DNA from 3 places in the Pseudarthrobacter sp. As-47 genome. Region 1 is predicted to be linked to each of the others. Evidence: riboswitches for the same ligand, from Rfam matches in the RefSeq annotation. Region 1 holds a riboswitch; each other region holds the start of a gene.

Region 1 (7,605 bases):
TGACATGTCCCCTGTAGCTTTCGTCAGGGCGGTTCGAAGCTGGCTTTGGCGTAGGGGTCCCGGGAACCCTGTAGATCGCGGAGTACTGTATGCGTTGAAGGGCTAATGAGCCGCAATGCCATTTGTTAGTAGGTAGCAAGAATGCCGCAGGACAAGCCAAAAGGTCTCGAAACCGAACCGAATGAGGAGCCCCTGCTGCATCCCGAGGATTCCACCGGTGCACTGGACGCTGCTACCTCTCGCCGCACCAGCAACTACAACCCGGACTACTGGCCCAAACGCTGAAGCCAAAACACCATTGGCGGAGAAGCTTCTCTACACCCGGCCGCACGGCGCACCATTACTGGTTTACCGGAAGGACGATCGGGTCCATACCTTCCCGCTTCCCACCTATTTAGCGCGGCGGCTGCCTGGAGGGAAACAGCGGGCGACAATCAGTGCAAACATCGACATCGGAATCCTGCGGTCAGCGGGCCAAAGTAACTTTGCGCTCAAGTTCCAGCAGGGCGTGAAGGGCCCAGGCCATCACGGCCAGGGCAAGCAAGCCGACCATGCCCTGGACCGAAGGCAGGGCATCCCTGGGCGAGCCCGCCCAGATCAGGCCGAATAGGCCCATAACAGGCCACCGCAGATCGCAAAGGGTAGGCGCCGCACCGATTGGCGCGCCGGTATAACTGCCTGCCAGGAAGCCGGCCAGGAGCGACCCTACGCCTACCAGGGCGAAGCCCTTCCATCCGGTTCCGGCGCCGAAGATCATGCCCGTGGCGGCCGTTAGGAAGACGGCGGAGGCGCCGGCCGCGATGACTGTCACTGTTACCCGTTGCCGAGACCAGTTGTCGAGCACTTCCGTCAATTGCCGCAAGCGGCCGCTCTTCCTGTGCTGTGTGTTTGCAGTCATGGTTGCTCCTGGTTCGGAATGGACTGCCGTGACTGCAGGGCGGACCAGATGATGACGATGGCTACCAAGGCCAGGGAGATAAACCCTAGGCCTGAGTACCCGGCGGCTGTCAGTACGGGGCCGGCCAAAGCCCCGCCTGCGGCTCCGGCAGTGTTCATGGTCAGGTCAGAGATGCCCTGGAGTGCGGGCCGGTCCTGCAGTTGCGCCGACTCAGCGACCAGGGCTGACCCGCCGACCACGGACGCGGACCAGCCGAGCCCCAGCAGAATTAGGCTCACGGTCACGGCACTGCGGGAGTCGGCGGCGATGCCTGCCAATACCAGCGAGACCAGCAGCATTCCCTGCCCCACAAGAATGGTGCGCAGCCGCCCGACTTTGTCCGACATCCAGCCGAAAATGGGAGACAGGGCGTACATGCCTGCAATGTGCAGGCTGATGGTCAGTCCCACCACGGTGAGGCTGGCCCCATGGTCGCGCAGATGCACAGGGGTCATGGACATCAGTGCCACCATCGTGGCGTGGCTGAGGGCGACTGCCGCTACCGCATACCTGGCACGCGGGGTGGTGTACAGAACCCGCAAACCGCTCTGGGGCCGGGGCGCGGCAGGGTCCGGCACCCGTGCAGACATCGCGGTCAGGAGGGGGTCCGGCCGCAGGCCCGTCGCATAGACGACGGCGGCTGCAAGCTGGGCGACTACGGAAAAGGCAAAAGCCCCTGTCAGAGGGGGCAGGCCAAGGGCGGCGCCGACGCTCTCTCCCGGATCGAAGAGGTTCGGACCCAGGACTGCACCGATCGTCGTGGACCACACCACTATGGAGAGGTCCCGGCCCCCGGACCCGGGCAGGGAAAGGTCAGTTGCGGCGAAACGGGCCTGCAGGTTCACGGCGGAACCTGCACCAAGAAACATCAGGCCCGCCAGCAACAAAGGAAAGATACCCAGGGCGGCGGAGGTGATGGCCGTTACGGCGCCGGTGCCCGCAATCAGCGCGCCCAAGGACAGCGAGATCCGGCGGCCGCGGGCTCTAGCCAGCCGGGCCAACGGGACGGCGGCGAGAGCGGCGCCCAAGGTGCTCATTGTGGCGGCCATGCCGGACCAGGCATTGGATCCGGAGAGCTGCGCGGCCAACAGAGAACCCAGGGACAACGTGGCGCCCATGCCGATGCCACCGAGAACCTGCCCGCCGACCAGGACAGGAATGACACGACGCTGGAGCCGCTGGTTCCCCCTCCCCGGTGCCCCGGAAAGAACGACCAGGTCATGCCCCGGGCTCCCATCAGGTCTCAAGTCTTCCGCCGACTTCTTGTCCATGCCTATCCTCCTGGCGTACTCCAGCGCGTACCGCGCCAAAATAAATATACCCCACGGGGTATCTCGGTCCTCGGGGAGTGAAATTCGTGGGTACAACAAGACGGTCCGGTCGCGGCCGGGAAACGTCTTGCTCCGCACAGGCCAGCCCGGCGCGTATGAGGTCGTCATGACCCGCGGTACGTCTATTGCCGGTCAAAAGTTCCCATGCGCAAATGTTTATACATTTGTGATTTTCCGTGTAGATTTGGGCCCGTGCCGCCCGCCAGGCGCTGCACCCTTGGCTTGTTACCGAACCCTGCCGCCTGCCAAGGCCCATACATCACAGTCTCCGGCAGGGGCGGGGGAACCAAAAATACGGATTCGAAACTGAGTCCTTGGGGTTAAGCCGCCGGCATCATGTCCGGTGGCCGGGTGACTCCCACCCGCATCCGACAGCTCACCTCGCAGGTATCGGGAGAGGTTAAGCAATGTCAAAGAAAAATGCCCGCCACAGGGCCGCCTCCAACAGCACCCTGTCCGCCCTTTCACGCAGCGTCTCCAGCCATGGAGGAGCGGTGGGCCGCCAGGCTGCCCTCGTCGCCGTGGGATCCGGGCTCGTGCTGAGCATGGCCGTCCCGGCCCATGCGGGAGCCACGGCCTCCGATCCGCAGGGGGGAACCGCTTCAGGGACCATCTCCTCCCCGGCAGGACTTCCCGGCCAGGCTCCGGCCCAAGGAGCCTCCGTCCACACGGTGGTCGCCGGGGACACCCTGGGCCAGATAGGAGCGCTCCACGGAATCCCCCTGGATGAGATTCTGTCGCTGAACGGGCTTCACATGGCTTCCATCATCTATCCGGGGGACGTCATAACACTCTCCGGGACAGCGGGCACCCCCGCCCCGGGACGGGCGGCTGCTCCGGCACCGGGCGCGACCGCAGCATCCGCCGCGGTGGCGTACCAGTCTTCGGCCCTGGCGCCGGCGAGCGTGGGTGGCGGGCAGGGGGCGCCGTCTTCACTCAATGGGGTGATTCTGGCCGCGGCGCAAGCCCAGATGGGCGCCATCCAGGACTGCACGGTGCTGGGGGAAGTGGCCCTGCGGTCGGCTGGGATCCAAGGAGTCGGTGATGAATCGCCCGAGTCCCTGATGGCCTACGCCACGCCGGTATCGACGCCGGAACCCGGTGATTTTATCTACTATGCCGACGGTGGAATGGGCTTTTCGCATAACGCGGTCTACCTCGGTGACGGGCAAGCCATCCACAGCGGATGGAACGGCAACCAGACCGTTGTCTTCAGCGTCAATGTCGGTTCCGGACCTTCCTACTACCGCGTGAACGCCTAATTCCTGACGTCCGCGGCGCCTGGCCACGCAGGCAGGCACCGCGGACGCACAGCGCCTGATAACTGAGCGAAACATCCGCAATGCGCAGCAGGCGCCCCGATACCCAGGCTTTACACGCCGACGTCCGGACCCGTACCGTCGACAAAAATGAAATGTATAAACATTTAGGACCTTTTGGCCATTCCGAGGAGCCAGCATGCCATCGCCTACCACCGGCACTTCCCGTAACCGACCCTGGACCATAGCGATTTCCGCCCTCGGGGTGGCAGTGCTGATCCTGCTGGTTGGGATTTTCGCGTATCAGGGAGGGGTATCCCAAGGTGCCGGCACCGAAGCGGCACCCCGGGAATCCGCGGCTTCCGAGAGCGCGCCGCTGGATATGTCCCGCAGAACAGCGGACGACCCGACAGCACTTGGCCCGGTCGACGCCCCGGTGGTCCTGGTCGAGTACGCAGACTACCGCTGCCCTTTCTGCGGGCTTTTCTCCCGCGATACCCTGCCGCCCCTGGTGGAAAAATACGTCAAGAGCGGTGAGTTGCGCGTTGAATGGCGTGACCTGCCGGTTTTCGGCGATCAGTCCACCATGGCCGCTGTCGCCGGCCGCGCAGCCGGGAACCAGGGCAAGTTCTGGGAGTTCAACAAGGCAGCTTTCGCCATCGCCCCCGAACGGGGACATGCCGATCTTTCGCGGGAGCGTCTGGTGCAGATCGCACAAGAGGCCGGCGTGCCGGACATGACCCGGTTCGAAGCGGACCTGGACTCCACGGAACTGCAGCAGGCCGTTTCAAGAGATGCCCAGGAAGCGGCATCCCTGGGGGCCACCGGAACACCCACATTCCTGGTCAATGACACGCCCCTGGTCGGTGCGCAGCCTTTGGCGACCTTCGAAAAGGCCATTGAAGCTGCGCTCAAAAAGGCTGAATCCCAGTAATGGTCATCGGATACGCGGGCGCCTTCCTGGGAGGCATCCTCACCCTGTTGAGCCCCTGCTCGGCGCTTTTACTGCCGGCCTTCTTCGCGTACGCCTTCTCCACCAGAACCCGGCTCGTCGCGCGGACCGCCCTCTTCTACCTGGGCCTGCTTTCCACGCTGGTGCCGCTGGGCGTGTTTGCCGGCACGCTCGGATCCCTCGTAACCCAGCACCGCGGCATCCTGGTCGCCTCAGGCGCCGGAGTTGTTATCGTCCTGGGCCTCGCCCAGATCGCCGGGATCCGGATGCCGTCCATACTCCGGAACAACGCCCAGGCAGGGTCCTCCCGCCTTTCGGTCTTCGCCCTCGGCGCTGTCTATGGCATCGCCGGGGTATGCACCGGACCCATTCTGGGTTCCATCCTGACCGTGGCGGCAGTGGGCAGTAACGCCCTGTACGGGGGAATCCTCCTGGCGGTCTACGCGCTCGGTATGGCACTGCCCCTGTTTGCGCTGTCCCTGCTGTGGGACAGGCTCGGCATTTCGGGCCGCCGCTGGTTGCGACCACCGCCGGTGACCATCGGCCGGTGGTCCAACTCCTGGGTCATGATCATCTCCGGCGCCCTCTCCATCGGCATCGGGATCCTGCTGCTGGTCACAGACGGCACTGCCGGGCTCGGTGGAGTGCTCACCGTCACCGACCAATTCCAGCTCGAATCCACCGTCAGCGGAGCAGCTTCCGGTGTTCCGAACACCGTCTTCGCACTGCTGGCCGCGGCCATACTGGCGGTCACTGCCGCCCTGTACTTCAAAAGCCAGCGAAACGGGCGACCCGCCAGCACCGACGCTCAGGCGGAATCAGAGGCAGCCATGAACAAGGAGAACCAATGAGCCCCCGTGTGTCTTTAAAGTCAGCCCTGGCCCAATGGCCCGGCCGACGCTGGCAGGCCGCAACCGTCGCCGCGCTGGCCACGTACGTGGTGGTGGCAGTACCCACCGACCTCATCGACACTCCCCTGTTCAGCCGCGAGGTGCCGCCCACCTGGTGGTCCTTCCCAGTCCTGGCTGTCACCGCCGTACTGACAGGACTGCTGCTGGCCACCTATGTTTCCCGCGACCCCGCCTCCCCTGGTGAAGAGGGCGAGGAGGAGGGCCGTAAAGGGAAATTCGGGGCGGCAGGGGCCATCGTTTCCTTTTTCGCGGTCGGGTGCCCGGTCTGCAACAAGCTGGTGCTCCTGGCGCTGGGTACCTCCGGGGCCATGCAGTACTTCGAGCCGATCCAGCCGCTGCTGGCGGCGCTCTCCATTGCCCTGCTGCTGTGGGCGTTCGTTAAGAGGGCAACCTCTGAGGACCGCTGCCCGCTGCCGCGCAGCAAGACCGCCGTGGCAGCGGCAGCTGATGGGGGAAAGCAGGTTTCACCTTAGTCCCGCCGGGGCGGGTTCGCCTTGCACCCGAAGGCAGTTGCCATGGTCACGCGGTCGCCCAGGACATAGCTGCGCCGGAACTCGAGGTCACGGGCCCGATGGCAGCCGGTCCGCTCGATCAACAACAGTGGCGAGCCCTCGGCACACCGGAGCAGGAGCGCCTGGGCGGGGCTGGCGAGTACGGCAGTGAGCTGCTCCGTGCCGCCGTCAAGGACCACGCCGCACCGCCGGTCGAGCTCCCCGTACAGGGACGCGTCACGGAAATCGGCCTCCAGTAACTTCCCAGCGGTGGCCGCAGGCAGCCAGACCTGGTCCAGGCCGATCGGTTCATCATCGGCAAGCCGGATCCGGGAGAGGTGGAACAGCTCTGCCTCCGGAGGAAGGGAAAGCTTTGCCGCCACCTCCGGGTTGGTCACCAGGTGCTGTTCCAGGACCACGCTGGCGTGCTGCATGCCGGACTCACGGATGGAGGCAAGGACACTGTAGATCGGCCCGTAGGCCGTGCTCCTGCCGGCCACCACCGTCGGCTTCCGCCCGGGGTGGGCGGTGATGTGCCCGGCGTCGCGCAGGGGTTTCAGCGCTGCCCGGATCGTGCCCCGGCTTACCCCGTACCGCTGGGCCAGTTCCAGTTCGCCCGGGAAGCCATCGATGAATTCCCCGGCAAGGACCTCCTGCAGGAGGTCGGCGCTGACGGTTTTCCACAGCGGGCCGCCACCAGCCCGCCCAGCGGCGCCGCCCTCCGCAACTGATGCGAACGCTTGTCCCTGCTGATCCTTCACACCGCTCCCGACGGTTGATTCCACAAAGCTGCTGGCATATCGACGTTACTGCATGCGGCTTTCCAACACCCCGGGCTACATCCATCGGGTTCCTGCTGCAGCCTAGATTGCACCGCCCATCGAGCCGCCTCCCGCGGCTATATGCAGCACTGGGTCAGGGGCGTGCTCATGGTTCAGGTTTCGCGAGCACGTATCCGGTGCTGCTTTCACGGGTGGGAAAGAGGGCTGAGCCATCGGCCAGTACGGCCTCGGGAAGGACGAACTGGCCGGAGTCGAAGACCGCGCCGGATTCGAGATCCATCCTGGCCGCTGTGCCGTTGATCCGCGCATACACCGCTCCGTGCCCGGCGGCGAAGACCTCGGCATCTTTGGCTGTTTTGCTCCAGAGCACACCCGTCCCGGGGCGCACGGCCTGGAGAACATGGTCACCGCTTGGCTGCCGGGCCGTGAACAGCACCGTTCCGGTCGCTGCATCAACCCTGGCGATGCCCGCCGGCGTGCCGGATGCCTGGGCCAGTTCTTTCCCGGTCTGCAGATCGTAAACCACCGGGACGCTTGAGTTTCCGCCCGCCGTCCACTCAAGAACCACCACGCCGCCGCTCGAGGGGCCGTAGCTCGCGCGGAACACCACGTGCGCTTCCGGGTCCGCCCCGGGCAGGCGGCGAAGGTCGCTGGAGTTCCACAACACCTGGCCGGTGCCGGCGTCAACAGCGGACAGCGCCGGACCCTCACCGAGCAGAACGGTGCCGTGATGCTCGTACAGCGCTGTTCCCGGCCAGGCGGCGAGGTCAACCACTGCCCCGGTATCGGCATCCAGGACTGTGCCGGGCGCTTTCTCGGCGGTGAGTCCTTTGGGAGTGTTGGCGAAGATCAGGCCACCGGTGGAGGGACCTGGCACTTCTGTGGGACCCCACAGTTGTTCACCGTCATCCACGGCGAATGCCGTGGCCACCGTGACGCTGA
Region 2 (7,605 bases), on a different replicon from region 1:
GGAGTTCCCGCACTGAAGGCAAAGGGGGAACCGAACCAGTCAACACGTATAGAAAGGCAACCCGATGACACACCCCCTTAGTTCGCCTGGTCCGCAGCGCCCGGACTCACAACCCCCGGCCTCCTACCCCGCCGCGGATGCTGGCGGGCCTTTCCCCGCGGGGCCGCCTGCTGCCCATGACCCCTGGACGTATCCAGGGAAAGGTTCCGTCTCTAGGGACGACACAACGGATTACACCCACCGCCCGCCACAGCCGGCCGCTGCACCCAAAAGCTACCTCCCTCCTGCCCCCGCAGCTCACTCCCCCGAAAGCAGGACCCAGCGGCGTCCAAGTACCCGCCTAATCGTCACAGGGCTGGTCCTGGCTGCCCTGGCCGGTGGCGTGGCAGCAACCGGCACCGACTCGCTGCTCGAGGCCCAAAGCGCCCCGGCAGCAGCAGGGACGGCCCGGACGACGCAGACCGTTGTGAATAACACTGATTCCGTGAATGTAGTCTCCGCCGCAGCCCAAAAAGCGACACCGAGCGTAGTCACTATCGCCGTCACCTCAGGTACAACCGGCGGGACAGGATCGGGCATCATCCTGGATACCCAGGGACACATCTTGACCAACACGCACGTGGTCACCCTCGACGGGAAGGCACCCAACCCGGCCCTCGAAGTGCGCACCAGCGACGGCAACGTCTACCCGGGCACCGTCCTGGGCGCGGACCCGCTCTCTGACCTCGCGGTCATCAAGGTCGACGCCCCAAACCTGGCCCCTGCAGCGCTGGGAGACTCCTCCAAAGTCAACGTCGGTGACACCGCCATAGCCATCGGCGCACCATTGGGGCTTACCGGAACAGTGACAGATGGCATCATCTCCACTCTTAACCGGACCATCAGCGTTGCATCCTCGGCCATCCCCAACAACCCCGCAAACGATTCCGGGCAACCCGACAGCGGCGGCAGTTTCAGCTTTGCCCCACCGGACAGCTCACAAAGCTCCGCACCGACAACCAACGGCAACGTCAGCCTCAACGTGATCCAAACCGACGCAGCAATCAACCCCGGCAATTCAGGAGGTGCACTGGTGAACACCCAAGGCGAGATCATCGGGGTGAACGTCGCCATCGCATCAGCCGGCGGAAACTCATCCTCGGGCACCTCCGCCGGAAACATCGGCGTCGGATTCGCCATCCCGATCAACAATGCCACAAGGATCGCACAGGAAATCGCCACGCACGGTAGCGCCACCCACGGCCAACTAGGCGTGACAATCACCCCGAAAGCGGCAGGCAAAAAATCCCACTTCTCCATCGGCGCGGCCGTCGCAGACGTAGCAGCAGGATCCGCAGCGGACAAAGCCGGCATTCAGAAAGGCGACGTAATCACAGCCCTCGGGAACCGCGCCATTCAGGACGCCTCCGAACTGACAGCCGCCGTGCATGAACAACCCGCCGGTGCCACCCTTGACGCCACCCTGACACGCGGCGGCAAACAACAACAAATCACCGTCACCCTGGGATCCTCCACGACTCAGCCCTGATCTCTCGGGCACGATATCGGACGCAATCACCGCCGCACCACCCGGCCGTGAGGCCAGCAAGGAGTCAACACCCCACCGATAGTGGCACGGGGTTCCCCTCCCGCGCCCCGTGAGGCGGAGGCCTTAACCTCGAGAATGTTTGCACGGAGGTGTGCCTTGTTTGGCCATTGCTGCAGGAGTCTACGTTTAGTCAAGAGGCTTGGCGTGAACGTCGACTCCTAAATCGTGCCGCGAGCAACACACCACCGCTGCGGTGAAGACGTTGAGCGAGAAAATCTATGAAGGGAAGACGTTGCGATACGGTGTTCCTGACTACCGCTGATGGCTATCCGTGGATTCGGAACAGACCGTCGGACCAGCCGCAGATGTTGGACTCACACGCAACTTAAGCTCCCCGTGTGTCATCCTTCCCCGGAAGAAAACGACGGAATAAGAATCAGTATGATCCGGCAACAACGAGGCCTCTATCAACGGTCAGCAGCCGAATCCGGCATGCGCGGCAACAGTAAGATGGGGCGCACGCACTCGCTCATAGTAAGCGTATCCCCGAGAGGCATTGGCTGTCGCCGTGCCCCTGGGCTTCAGGACAGGTAACCTTCGGGGACGTATGGGGTGTCGCGCTTTGTGATCGGTTGACTCGTCCGGCATACGCGGAGCCGATTCAGTGTCTTAGTCCTGCGAGGCGCAGGGAATTGTCGGGGTGACACCAAGCCCGGCTATGAGGTCCGCCACGTGGAGCTTTTGGTTCTGGTGCCCGGAGGCTTTGGCCGGCAGTTTAAACGCTCGTTATGGCTGCACCGGTTCTGGGCCATGATCGCTCCGCCAACGGCATCGATCACGGTCCGGCGGCATATCTTTTTTCAGGTCCGCGGTAAGCCGCTCGACAGTCCATCCCTGACCGCCAGGCGCAGCGTGCTGCCGGCAACCTGGGCAAACGCGGCCGCTTAGCTGATGACTTCGTCGATGAGACCCCCGGGGTGGAGGCGCAAAAGTTCAGCATAGAAGCCGCGGCAACCGCGGCCCATGGCTCTCAGGGCCCATTGACGTGCTTGCCATGCACAGCGGCTTGCACTGGCTTCAGCCGGAAGACAACGGACAGGGCACTGTTCCTGCACAGCGACGGACTATGCGGGTACCAGCGATGAGACCAGCACAGCTGAGCCAACATCCTCCAAGCCCGGCCTGTAGTTGCAGTGCCCGGCCCACCGCAGGGCAATGTTCACGGGTTATCAACCTCTCCGGCTGCTAGAGGCCTTCCCCGGCCCTTACATGGGGTCGCCGCGATCGCCGCTGCCGGGGTTGTCCTCGTGGGTCTCGTGAACGAAGACGGTCCGCGGCTGGTCCAGGTCGATGTCCGCGTCTCGAAATGCTTGCAGTGCCGCCGGGAGGGCGCGGTCCAGGGCAGCGGTTCGCGATGCGCGGTCGGATCTGGACCACAGGCGGGCCCTCGATTTCGAGAGCTCCCTCCCTAGCGCCCCTCAGGACGACATCGGGGGGAGGTGCACCTTCGGCGTTGAGCGGCGTTAGTGCCTGTGTGACGGTGGTGCGAATCAGGTCGGGGTTGGCGTGCGGATCGACGAGAAGGCGGAAGGTGAGTCGTACGGTCGGGTAGTGCGTCTGCACGACCAACGCGCCCGTGTAGACGTGCGCGTTGGGAATGAGCACGCGTTCGCCGTCAGTGGTACGCAGCAGGGTTTCGCGCACGGTGATGCCCTCCACCGTCCCCTCGTAGCCGGCCACTTTGATCTGGTCCCCCGACTTGAACGGGTCCCGCAGCAGCAGCAGGAACCCCGCGAGCAGGTTCTCCAGAACGTCTTTGAAGGCGAATCCCACGGCGACGGAGACCACACCGAGACTCGCGAGCACGTCCACCACCCGCACTGATGGAAACACCAAAGTGATGGGTACCAGCACGACGAACACGGCCACGGACAGGCTGTACAGGGCGGTGAACACCCTGGTCCGCGAGGGCCGTTCTTGCTTCTGCAAGCGCCGCTGCACGAAGGGCCGCAAGAGCATTCCGATCCCGGCAATCACTGACGCGACGAGAACGGCCGCTACCGCGCGGACTGCCAGATCCGCACCCCGCGCGAGGATGTCGTCCATGATTTGTGACCACGACGCGGCGATCAGGGCGATCAGCAGGCCGGCAGAGTCTGTGAACATGTGGCCGGCGTCGGCCCACCACCAGCCCAGGGTGCTGTTCAGGACCAGGCCCACCAGCAGAACCGCTGAAAGGTAGGTGCACAACAGCGTCTGTTTCGAGTCGGCGACGGCGGTGCGGGACCCGAGTTCCCGGCCCGCGCGGCGCTGCGCCCAGGACAGGACAGGCATGATCGCAAGGCTCAGGGCTGCGATGATGATGCCGGGCGTCGAGTGCCGGGCCTCGCCTCCGCCGGTCAGGGACCGGACCGCGTCCACGGCCACGAACGCGGCGAGGGCGAAGAAGGAGATGGCGATGATCCGCAGGGTCAGGTGCTCACGCCGTTCGGGGTCCTTGGCCGAGAACTGCCAGGACAGGGCCAGGGCGGAGGTCACCTCGATCACCGAATCCAGCCCGAACCCGATCAGAGCTGAGGAATCGGAGACTCCACCGGCCCAGAGCGCGACCACGGCCTCGATGACGTTGTAGGTGATGGTCGCTGCCGCGAACAACCGGATCCTCCGCGACAGGACAGCCCGCCGCTGCTGGTTCGGAATCTGCAGCACGGCTGTCACGCGAAGCACTCCCCGTCCGCGGCGCAGCACGACGGATCCACTGCCAGGACAATACCGAGCAGGTCCTTGATGGCGTGGCCCAGACGGGCATCCGCAAGTTCGTACCGGGTTCGCCTGCCGTCAGGGACGGCTACAACCAGGCCGCAGCCGCGCAGACACGTCAGGTGGTTGGACATGCTCTGCCGGGACACACCCAGGGAGTCCGCAAGATCCGAGGGGTAGGCCGGAGCATCGGAGAGGGTCAACAGGATCCGGGCGCGTGTCGGGTCGGAGACCGCGTAACCGAAGCGGGCCAGCACCGGCGCCTGCATGAGCGTTTGCACGAATCCAAAGTACAGCTATCGCTGTATTCAAGCAATCTTGTACTCAAGAATCAGCGATGCGCAGGCGGTGCGTCCCCTGGCCGGGCTGCGTGGTGGTGTCTTCACGGAGCTGCTCGCTGTAGCGGAGGCGGCGGATCCGGCGCGTCATCGAGACCATGAGGGTCACGACGGCGATGACCATAAACGCGGTCATGACAAACCCCAGCAATCCCGGCGTCACCATGTTCTGGGTAAGGCCTGGCCTCAGTCCGTTCGTTTCAGGGCTCGGCGGAGGTGTCGTGGTCAGCGAAACATATCCTTCGCTGGTCCAGACGGTTGGCATCAGGTTCATTCTTCCTCGCTCGATAAGGGGTGGTCCGGCGTAACTGAATGTCATTCGATGGCCCTGGTGGCGGATCCCGCTAACCGGCAAATTGGTGCTGCTGTTGGCGATGCGGCTCGTTCGCCACGCATCTGACGCCTTTTTCTTGGACGTCGGCAGGCGGTGTGGTCAGGCGCTTGCGGCTTGAAGCCTGCCCGATTTGACCCGGGCCACGGTACTGGCCAGGACAGCCGCCGCCATCATGGCGAAGGCGGCGATGCCGACGGAAAAAAACACCGAAGATGCTTTCGAAACCGGAACCACGGCGTCCGCAGCGACCATGATGGTCAGCCAGTAAGCAATCGTGGCCGCAATCCAGGCCACGCCGGCGGCAGTTGTCAGGCGTGGCCACCGCGTGAACCATGCCTTGCCGTTCCCGTGAGATAGAGCGACACTCACTGCCACAATGCCGGCCACGGCGATGATCTGGATGCCGAAGAGGAAGGGCCCCGCTACCAGGCCGATCGGAATGCACAAGCCTCCGATGAGCACGAGTCGACGCGCTCCGAGGGGCATACCATGTGGACGAACAGGGTCACCACCAGGCTGAGGAACAGCGGCAGAGTTCTGGCTTGGAGTGTTGGCGTTCATGTATCCCTTTTAAAAAGCGGCCGCTGAGGAAAAGCAAGGCTCGGCGCGATGGCCGGGCTGCTACAGCTGGCGCTCAGCGCATCCGACGTTACAGCACTTAGTGAATCCTCCATGCTCTGGGGGATGGGTCCAACATCCGGGCTGCGGATTTGACCCGGCCGGGATACGCCGAAGGCCGGTGATTCATTGCCCCCAAGGCATTGAATCACCGGCCTTCAGCGGTTTTTTATTTGCCTGGGCGGACGAAGGTGACGGCACCCTTGGAGGTCATCCAGGTCAGGGGGTGGACGGCTGTTTCGTTCTTTCCGTTGAGGCCGGAGCTGAGGACCTGGCCGTTGCCGACGTAGATGCCTACGTGGCCGGGCTGCATGACCATGTCACCGGGCTGCGGATCGGAGACAACGGTGCCGTAGTTCATGAACTGCATCGGGCCGAGGTCGCCCACGGGGATCCCTGCAGCATTGAGCGCGTTCTCGACCAGTCGTGTGCAGTCCTGGATCATGCCGATCTGGGCGTAGGCGGAGGAGACCATGGTGGCGTTGATCCCGCCGGCTGCCGGTGCTGCAACAGGAGCGGCAGCAGCAGGGGTAACGGTGATCTGGGCCTTGGCCGGGGCAGCAGCAGCTGCCTTCGCAACAACAGGCGCCGCGGCAACGGCGGCCTTGGGGGCCTCAACGGGCTTGGGTGCTTCCACCACAGGCGCTGCGGTTGTCTTCACGACAGGACGCTCGAAGGTGATCTGGACTGTAGCGTCCGCGCTGAGCGGGGTTTGTACCTGGCTGGCGACTTCCAGGTTTGTTGCCGATGCCGGCTCCGCTTCACGCTGGGTTGGGGCGTCTGCTGCCTGGGCGGCAATACCGCTGGTCAGCACGAGGCCGGAAGCGGCTGCAATGACGGCGGCCTGGCGGCCCACACCGCCGACGTTGTCAGCGACGGACTTTGTCAGGACTGCGAAGGCGTTCGTGTGGACGGGGACCGCGCGACGGCGGCCGTGAACTTTGCGAATGGGCATGAAAGGGCCTCTCCCACTGCCTGCGAGGTTAGCTGTCGGATTCGGATGGGAGACACCCGGCCGTGGTGATGCACGAATGCACCAGGCACGGCTTCACCCCAAGGTCTGCCGGAAGCAGGCCAATATGGGTTCCCCGTCTCTGCCGGACGAATTTGCGAACGGATCCCGGGCAGCGGCAGAGTTAGGCAAGTCTGCGAGGGAATGCCGCCTTCGGAGAAACCGGCACGGCTTTAGACCCTACGTCACAGCAGCCCCACTTGTCACATTTGCATAACGGACCGGGCGGCATGTTCTTACTTTGCACTTGCCGATATACCCCCAGGGGGTTTATTCGAGGTGTTGTCCGTAAAGTGGTATGTCCCACCGCGCCGCCTTTCACAGCCGTTCAACCCCAGCGCCCATCGCCTTCATCTTCATTTTCATTTTCATTTTCAAGGAATGGAAACTGACATGCGTGGAACTGAAACCGCTGAACCGCCCCCCGTCTCAGCCGCTACTTGTTGCAGCTGCTGCCCAACCCAAGCCTCTTCCGGATAAGCCACGGCTGCCGGCGCCAGTAACGCCGAATTCGCAGTGGAGGGTCTGACCTGCGAACATTGCGTGCAGACCGTCCGGAAGGCCGTGTCCCCGCCCTTGAGGGTGTGGAATCGGCCTCTTTTGACCTCGTTCCGGGGCGGCCGTTCCCGACTGATTGTCGGCAGCAAGCCGACAGTTCCGCTGTGCCTGAGGCTGTCACCTGCGCCGGCTACACACTCATCGGCAACTAACTTCTCCAGCCTCCCGCGCAGCGAACCTTCCGGGATGAGGCGGAGTCTCCTCTCAAGGAGGAACCATGGAAGACCACACCCAGCCTCACGGCGGCGGCCACGACGGCCACCACCAGGCCCGCGGTCTGAAGGTAGCCATGGTCGGTGACGGAGTGAACGGCTCACCGGCACTTGCCCGGGCCGAGGCCGACATCGCGATCGGCGCCGGCACAGACGTCGCCATGGAATCCGCTGGAGTAGTGCTGGCCGGCAACGATCCCCGGGCTGTGCTGTCGATGGTGGATCTCTCCCGGGCCAGCTACTGG
Region 3 (7,605 bases), on a different replicon from region 1:
ACGGGGCCCGGGATGGTTTTGTGTGGTCGTGGCTGCGTTGATTTTGACCTGGACCGTCGCGCCGGGTCAGCGCCGGTCCGGGCAAATGTGACCGGGGCCGTCTCGAGTGTCAGTTGCGCGCGGCCTTGGGCCTGTACCGGGATGGTTACCGTCTCCCCCGATGCCAGGCCCAGGTGCGTATGTCGCCGCAGAGCCTGCCGCCTTTCCCTGGGGATGCTTCCGGGTCGGCGCGGTAAGATCACCGGAACCGCAGGTGCGTGGGGGGTGGGCGCCGGGAGGAAAGGCTGTGTGTTGTGGGTCAGATTGTGGACAGTATCCTGAACATCAGCCCGGTGCTGGCGGCGCTGCTGGTTTTCGTCCTGGTTTTCGCTGAAGACGCTTTCTTCCTTGGATTTGTGATCCCGGGTGAGACGGCGGCCATTCTGGGCGGGGTTCTGGCCAGCCACGGACGGCTTCCTCTGTGGCTGGTGATCGTTCTGGTCGTGACGGCGGCGATCACCGGCGACACGGTGGGGTATGAGGTAGGGCGGTTCTTCGGACCCCGCATCATGGGCCTTCGCCTTGTCGCCAAGAAAGGACAGCAGGTGGCCAAGGCCCAGGATTTGTTGCGCCGCCGGGGCGGCGCGGCAGTCTTCGTAGGGCGTTTCACAGCATTTTTCCGTGCTGTCATGCCTGCCTTGGCCGGCATGGCGCGCATGCCTTACCTGCGGTTTGTGGCATTTAACGCCGCGGGCGGGCTGGTGTGGGGTACCGGTTGTGTTCTGCTGGGGTTCCTGGCAGGGAACTCGTATCAGAGCATTGCCCGGACAGCCGGGCAGGGAGCGGCCGTCCTCACCGTCGCGGTTGTCCTTGCCGGGCTGCTGCTCTGGCACCTGGGCAGGCGCCGCAGCGCCAAAGCGGACCCGGACGCGGGCAACTGAGACCCGCCTTGCCACCGCCTTCGGCCAGGGCACCGTGGAGCGGCGCCCGGGCCTCCGGGCGGAGTGGCGGGTTCTGCGTCAGGCGTTCCGGTTCCGCCAGTACAGTGCCCTGGCAGGGCAGTACCGGACGGCCAGCTCCGCGTCGGCGGTTTTGGGAATGGGACCGTCGAGGATGGGGTAGCCCCATTCGTCGAGGGTGATGTGTTCGGGCAGCAAGGTGGCGCAGACCCCGTGCCCGGTACAGGCAATCCGGTCTACGGCCAGGACCGGGAGTGCCGAACCGGGCCGGGGGGTGCGGGGAGAAAAGCTCATGACTGACCGCTTTCTTCCTGGCCCGGGCAGGATCCTGCGGCGTGCGCTTGGAGGTGGGCGCTGAAGACCTCCAGCGCGGAGGCGGTGAACGCTGCGACCCCATCGGGGAAATGGCAGGCCCCGCGGCCGGCAAGCAGCCCCAGGCGCTCCTGCAGCGCGGCGCGCGCTGCAGGGCCTGCGGTGCCTGCGGCGAGGTCAGCGAACCCGGCAGCTGCTGCGGGGAGCCCGAACATGCAGGGCCCGCATTGGCCGGCTGATTCCCCGGCAGCGTAGGTGAGCATGCCCGCGACCGTAGCGGCCGGGCAATGTGAGGGACCCAGCAGGTGCATGACCCCCGGGCCCGGGGCCGCGCCCACGGCGGCCAGTGAGTCGGCGGTGTAGTGCAGGGAGGGTATCCGGGATGCTGCAATCCAGGTGCCGCCGAGTCCGCCGATGTTCAGCGCCGGGGCACCGGGGAGCGGGCCCCCGGCCAGGGAGAGTATTTGGCTCAGGGATGGTCCGGTTTCGGTTTCGTAGACACCCGGTGCCCGGACCGCGCCGTTGAGCGCGACCAGCCGCGGGCCCGGGTCCTCCGGGGTGCCGAAGGACCGGAACCAGGCCGGCCCGAATGCCTCGATCTGGGCGATCCGCAGGAGTGTTTCGGCGTTCAGGACCAGGACCGGGCGGGTTTTTTTCCCCTCCGGGGTGCGGCCCCCCTGGACCAGGCGGGCGCGTTTGGTCATCGGTCGGGCCAGGCCGCCGTGGAGCAGGGAAACCAGGGCACTGGCCTCGGAAGCGACATACCGGGCAGGTACCGGCAGCACCGGAACACCGGCCGCCCGCAGGTGTCCTTCGGTCTCCGACCCGGCATGGGCCGCATACGTTACCGGCTTCAGGCCCGTCAGTGCGGCCCCGTCCAGGACCTCGGCGAGGTAGTGCCGGATGACATAGGCGTCTTTAGCGGCACCGATTTCCCCGTCGCAGGCATTCACGACCAGCTCCGTCCGGTTTTCCAGCGCTGCGGTGAGTTTCACCGCAGTGCTGAACGCCGAACCGCTCCGGCCGGTCAGGCCGGCCTCATGCAGCGCCGGCAGCAGGTTCAGCGCCATGGCTGTTGTCCAATCTCATCACGGCGGGTCTCATCGGGTTGCCGGCCGGTCAGCCGGTACACCATCGCGGCAGCACCTGCGGCCAGGCACGCCACGCCCACCGCCCGGAGGATCCAGGCGCTCCCGGTGCCCATGGTGATGCCGTGGACTATTGCCGCCGGCCACAGCACGTAGCTCAGCGCATGGACCCGCGCCCACCAACGCTCAGGGATGCGGTGGCGCAGCACCGAGGTTACGGTCACCGCGAGCAGCAGGTCGAAAGCGACCGTGCCCAGCCCGATCCAGGCCCGTTCGTAGCCGGAGGTGAACGGCGCCACGACCGATACCCAGCCAATGTCGACGTAACCTTCCAAGACGGCAGTGACGATATGGACCAGCACAAAAAGCATCATTCCCAGTGCCAGGTTCCGGTGGAGTCCGGTCACGACCGTGGTGCCGATCCCTGCCGGCCGGCGACGCCCGGAAGTCACAACACCGAGAATGAACGTCACGGTCAGCAGCACCGAGGCCGTGACACCGCTCGCCCGGGAAACGAACCAGAAAACCTCGCTGACCGCCGGGCTCACAGGGCCCGGGCCGGGTCGTGCGAGGCAGGCCAGTTCCCGGTCCTCACGGTCGAACCGTCCATGGCGTGCAGGCTGGCATCGATGCCGTGGGCCCGCAGCCAGGAAGGCGCCTGAGCGCCCAGGACAATGGCGGCGGTCGAGGCGGCGTTGGCTTCCAGGGCGGTCGCGCCCAGGCAGGTCACTTCGGCCCAGACCCGCTCCGCCGGAGCGCCGGTGCGCGGGTCGATGATGTGATGGGCGGTCCCGGAACCGCTGGCCCACGCCCGGTCCCTGGTTGAGGACGTCGCCACAGCCTGGTCCGTGATCGTGATGACCTGATCGGTGCGGCCGCCGCCGTGCCCGACACGTACCAGCCAGCCGGCCTCCGGCGGTGGGCCTGCTACGGCAATGTCCCCGCCAAGGTCCACCAGGAAACCGCCCGGCAGGGTCTCACCCAGCAGAGCCGCGATCCGGTCAGCGGCGTAGGCTTTGGCGCTGGAGCCAAAGTCCAGCACCGTGCCGGCCGGCATCACCAACAACCGCACATCGGGCGTGTAGTTGATCTGCCGCCAGCCCGGCGCCGGTGCCGGATCACCGGGCACCGTCCAGGCGGCCCTGTCTTTGACCACTGCCATATCGTCATCGTAACCGGCTCTGAGCAGGGCCGCTCCGACTGTCGGGTCGACCAGACCGCCGGTGAGGGCCGCGGCGTCCAGGGAGGCTTGAAGCACCTCACCGAGCAGGGGGCTAAGAACCAAAGCCACCGGGGCCCGGGACGAACGTGCAGTGATCGCCGCCACTTCCGAATCGGCCCGGAACCGCGAGGCGACGGCATCCAGGCGCTCAAGCCAGTCCCGGGCCGTGCGCACAGCATCGTCCAGGGCGGATGGGTCTGTCGCGTGCACGCCGACGGTGGTGCCGATCGCATCAAACCCGGCGGCCGGGAATGCTGCCACGCTCAGGAGGCTCTGGTCGCTGTTTGCGGTACGGCGCCGGCCGGGGCGTTCTGCGCGGCCTGGACTTTCCCGAACGTCCCTGCCGCGGCGGGCGCCGGTGCCTGCTGCACCGCCGCCGCCACCTGACCGGTGGTGGACTGGTGCTGCACCGTCGCCAGGCCTGCACCGACACCAGCAGTCGCAAGCCCCGCGAGCACCATCCCTGTCACCGTCCAGCGCCGTACCGCGCCCAACGCCCGAACCCGTGAATTCACTACCGCCGTCATCGCATCTCCTTCCGATACCATCAAGGCTCCCACATGCCCAATAAGAGATACCTGAGATAAACCTGTGTACCGTCTGTGAGGGATTCCGGCCCGCCCGAAGTTTTCGGGGAAGCGATTGGCTATTCCAGCACCCCACCACGCACAAACCGACCGACGCTAACGGCACTAACCGGCGCTACACCATCATCAATGCCGCGACCGTCCGATTCCAACGGGCGGGGGCATTAACCCGCGGCAAATCCGCGCCCCAGCCAGTTGCAGTTCCTTAGCGTCGGATATTCGACGAATTCACAAGTCACCCCTATGTGTGCGTCATGGCGCACGTGGGCCTGGCGTCACGGATTGGATTGCGGAAATGCCCATCACCAGCAATGTAGCTTGGGACGAACAACTCCGGGCTTCAAGGGCAGGGACACAGCCCAATACATCGAGACGGTCAAGGCCACAGCCAGCCGTTGCGCTGTCTGCCGGCGATCTCTTGGCTTCGGAGCGGCCTTGTCCCTGATGGTATTCATCACCGAAGGCTGTGATTTGGAGGGCATATCGTCCCTGACCTTCGATCCTGCCGTCTGTCATCTGCAGTGTCAGGCACCCGGGCTGAGTGCGCGCGAGGCGGTGGAGGTGGTGGAAGACGTCACCTCCGTTGGTGCGCGAATGGTTCTGAGCGGGGGCGGGTTGGGAAAGACCGACATAGCCGTGCTGGCCTACACCCTGATGCCGAATGTTGTTGTTGGCGAACCGCGTGGGGAGATGACGTCGGCGCTGGTCTCGGTCCTGCTCAAACACGGATTCGAGATGTCTTTCAGCGCCAGCTATAGCGAAATCCTGCAGTAGGCTGTCCCCTGCCCGGAACACCTGCACCTGCATCGTGGCCGATGGTGAAGTGGTTTAACTCCATGTTGATGGACTCCTGATGTGTTCCCAGCAACTGAACAGAAGGAACCGCAATGACGCCGCCTGGCTGGAAGCTGCCTGCGCCGGGCGCGTCCTGGTCATCAGCGGCGACAACCTGACCGATACTGGCCTGGAGCTGACAGCAGCAGCCCGCCTCGGCACACTGGTCACCGGAATCGTCCCGGCGTTCTGGAAGCCAGCGGTGACCATGACATGACTAAGCCCACGGAACATGAACAAGCAGGAAACAGGCCTGTTGGGTTGGATGTTGCCGCCCCGGGAAGGGGACGCAAGTACTTCGCTGCAGCGCCGGAAAATGGGTAAGCACGTGGCCCGGCCACAATACCTGTTGGCGGAACCGCCATGGGAGGTGCCTGAGGACAAGCCCTGCCGTTGTTAGGGCCCGGTGATCTGCCTAATTAGGCGGCCAGAGATCCGCCGTTGACTGCCCTGAGGATTTAGACGGGCAACCGGAATAATTTTGCAGCCGCGAAGCCTTGGAAGCGGCTGGCACTTTGATGTCCAGTCTGGGGATGTACCTTTCCCGCGCAGCGCTGGCTGTGCTGATAGGGATGGCGTTCGTGTTTCTTAGGATAGGAGGCCCGCTCGAATGGCTTGGCCGCGCGGCCAACAAGTAGGACGAGGAGAGCCGGACCTGTCCACCAAAAAAGAATCCGTGGCACCATTTTCTCTCCCGCCGCTGCCGCCATCGGTCTGGGATAACGAATTTGTAACTTATGCGAACCGTCGTTAGTCTTGGTATGCATACCCCTACCGGTATGCATGGGCCGCTACGCCAAACCCCGCCGGCGGCCGATGACCATGACCTTCTCAAGGCGGGCGCGGAGGATCCACTTACGGCGCGCGAGAGCGCACCTTGGGGTGAAGCTACTTGGCGGCTGCGTTAGCGCGCGTCCCCAGCAGCCGGACAGTCCACTCGTCCGAATCCGACAGCTAACTTCGCCGGCGCCGAGAGGACCACTATCTTGTCTGCCCAGCCCAGACACGGCCGTCGCCGTGCCCTTCCTGCTCCCGGGCCGCGCCGCCGACTCCGTCTCCATGACGCTGCCGTTCTGCTCCGCAGCCAAAAGTGGGGTGTTTCAGCCGCCGTCACGGGAATGATTGCCCTGACTGCCCTTTCGGCCGCGCAGGCCGACTCGGGTGCTCGCGCCGAGGTTCCGGGCCAGATCACCACATCCGCGATTCCTGACTTTGAGGCTGCAGTATCTGCAGCGCCGAGCGCGGTCTTGACCTTTGACCGCCCGGCAGTTACGTCCCAGCCCGCCCCAACTCCTGCACCGGCAGCACCGGTGGAGGCCGCCGGAACGGTTGCGGCACCGGCCCCTGTGGCACCGGCGGCTAAGGCCGCCCCGAGCGCGCAGTCCAAGGGCCTGAGAGCCCCACTGGCCGCCATGAACGTGAGCTCGCCTTTCGGATTTCGTGTCAGCCCCATTACGGGAGCTGCAGGGGAACTGCATACCGGCATCGACCTGACAGGAGCATGCTCGACGGCGGTGTCCGCTGCCGGTGGAGGGAAAGTCGTGGAGGCAGGCTGGAGCCCGTATGGCGGCGGCAACCGGATCGTTGTGGACCACGGCAACGGGTTGAAGACCACCTATAACCACCTGGCCAGCATTGGTGTTTCTGTTGGGCAAACAGTCGCGCAGGGCCAACAGATTGCGGGCGTTGGTACGACCGGGGCGTCAACTGGCTGCCATCTTCATTTCGAGGTCATGGTGAACGGAACGACCGTCAATCCCTCCGCCTACATCTGATAGCGGACCGGACTTCCTGCTTCGAATCCGTCGGATCGCAGTTGTTTTGATGAAAAGCAGACCCGCACTGTCAGCAACCTTCCGAACACCGGACCCTGTTGTGTAGGGTCAGGGCGCTCCCTGGCTTCCTCGGAGGTGGGGACTGTCTTTCGCGCGCTTCGTACAGGTTCTGGGACCAGTCAAATTCGGCGGCCGCGTCCTGCTGCAGTCCCTCGTCAAAGAGTCTTCGGCCGCGGACCGAGGGCCCGCTTACAAGTCGTAGCGGTCAGCGGTCCTAACAGCCTGAAGTTCGGCATTCACTCCGGTCACGTACTATAAGTGCATACACGCGCACTTTTGCATTCAAGGTGTCGGGCCGGATGTTGTCTGTTCTGAGGAATGTCACGTACGGGCGGCTGTTCGTGGCGCAGATCGTGGCGCTGATCGGCACGGGCCTGCTGACGGTGGCTTTGGGGCTGCTGGCGTATGACCTGGCAGGCAGCAATGCCGGGGCCGTTCTCGGTACGGCGTTGACTATCAAGATGCTGGCCTACGTGGGCCTCGCCCCGGTAATCAACGCCCTGGTGGCGCGGTGGCCAAAGAAGCGGGTCCTGATCGGGGCGGATCTGATCCGGGCAGGAATGGCGTTGTGCCTGCCCTTCATCACCGATGTCTGGCAGATCTACGTGGTGATCTTCCTGCTTCAGTCAGCCTCTGCGACGTTCACCCCGGCGTTCCAGTCCCTTATCCCCACGATCCTCACCGACGAGCGGGATTACACCCGGGCCCTGTCGCTGTCCCGGCTGGCCTACGACATGGAAGCGCTCGTCAGCCCGGCCGCGGCGGCGCTGCTGCTGACCGTGCTCAGCT

Evidence for each region. A riboswitch is a leader RNA that binds a small molecule or an ion and turns the genes downstream of it on or off. The one in region 1 is predicted to bind cyclic di-AMP.
Region 2: linked by a shared signal. The riboswitch ahead of AC4BCK_RS09245 (NlpC/P60 family protein) and the one ahead of AC4BCK_RS21765 (LysM peptidoglycan-binding domain-containing protein) in region 1 are both predicted to bind cyclic di-AMP.
Region 3: linked by a shared signal. The riboswitch ahead of AC4BCK_RS08895 (M23 family metallopeptidase) and the one ahead of AC4BCK_RS21765 (LysM peptidoglycan-binding domain-containing protein) in region 1 are both predicted to bind cyclic di-AMP.

What each region holds. Positions count from the first base shown of each region.
Region 1 covers NZ_JBYZMU010000002.1:152,420-160,024, forward strand. Annotated here, with positions in the region: gene AC4BCK_RS21750 (hypothetical protein) at 142-285, shown strand; gene AC4BCK_RS21755 (hypothetical protein) at 467-898, opposite strand; gene AC4BCK_RS21760 (MFS transporter) at 895-2,208, opposite strand; cyclic di-AMP (ydaO/yuaA leader) riboswitch at 2,502-2,672, shown strand; gene AC4BCK_RS21765 (LysM peptidoglycan-binding domain-containing protein) at 2,676-3,530, shown strand; gene AC4BCK_RS21770 (DsbA family protein) at 3,727-4,461, shown strand; gene AC4BCK_RS21775 (cytochrome c biogenesis CcdA family protein) at 4,461-5,330, shown strand; gene AC4BCK_RS21780 (hypothetical protein) at 5,327-5,863, shown strand; gene AC4BCK_RS21785 (GntR family transcriptional regulator) at 5,860-6,642, opposite strand; gene AC4BCK_RS21790 (PQQ-binding-like beta-propeller repeat protein) at 6,809-7,605, opposite strand, start outside.
Region 2 covers NZ_CM177088.1:1,992,310-1,999,914, reverse strand. Annotated here, with positions in the region: gene AC4BCK_RS09275 (S1C family serine protease) at 383-1,528, shown strand; gene AC4BCK_RS09270 (mechanosensitive ion channel family protein) at 2,774-3,547, opposite strand; partial or broken gene AC4BCK_RS09265 (cation efflux transmembrane domain-containing protein) at 3,653-4,246, opposite strand; gene AC4BCK_RS09260 (ArsR/SmtB family transcription factor) at 4,243-4,569, opposite strand; gene AC4BCK_RS09255 (hypothetical protein) at 4,613-4,891, opposite strand; gene AC4BCK_RS09250 (hypothetical protein) at 5,060-5,407, opposite strand; gene AC4BCK_RS09245 (NlpC/P60 family protein) at 5,748-6,533, opposite strand; cyclic di-AMP (ydaO/yuaA leader) riboswitch at 6,537-6,730, opposite strand; partial or broken gene AC4BCK_RS09240 (heavy metal translocating P-type ATPase) at 7,414-7,605, shown strand, end outside.
Region 3 covers NZ_CM177088.1:1,923,468-1,931,072, forward strand. Annotated here, with positions in the region: gene AC4BCK_RS08855 (DedA family protein) at 294-920, shown strand; gene AC4BCK_RS08860 (ferredoxin) at 999-1,232, opposite strand; gene AC4BCK_RS08865 (NADH-ubiquinone oxidoreductase-F iron-sulfur binding region domain-containing protein) at 1,229-2,320, opposite strand; gene AC4BCK_RS08870 (ferric reductase-like transmembrane domain-containing protein) at 2,311-2,886, opposite strand; gene AC4BCK_RS08875 (FAD:protein FMN transferase) at 2,883-3,821, opposite strand; gene AC4BCK_RS08880 (hypothetical protein) at 3,824-4,087, opposite strand; gene AC4BCK_RS08885 (hypothetical protein) at 4,466-4,921, shown strand; gene AC4BCK_RS08890 (hypothetical protein) at 5,001-5,198, shown strand; cyclic di-AMP (ydaO/yuaA leader) riboswitch at 5,776-5,962, shown strand; gene AC4BCK_RS08895 (M23 family metallopeptidase) at 6,394-6,756, shown strand; gene AC4BCK_RS08900 (MFS transporter) at 7,116-7,605, shown strand, end outside.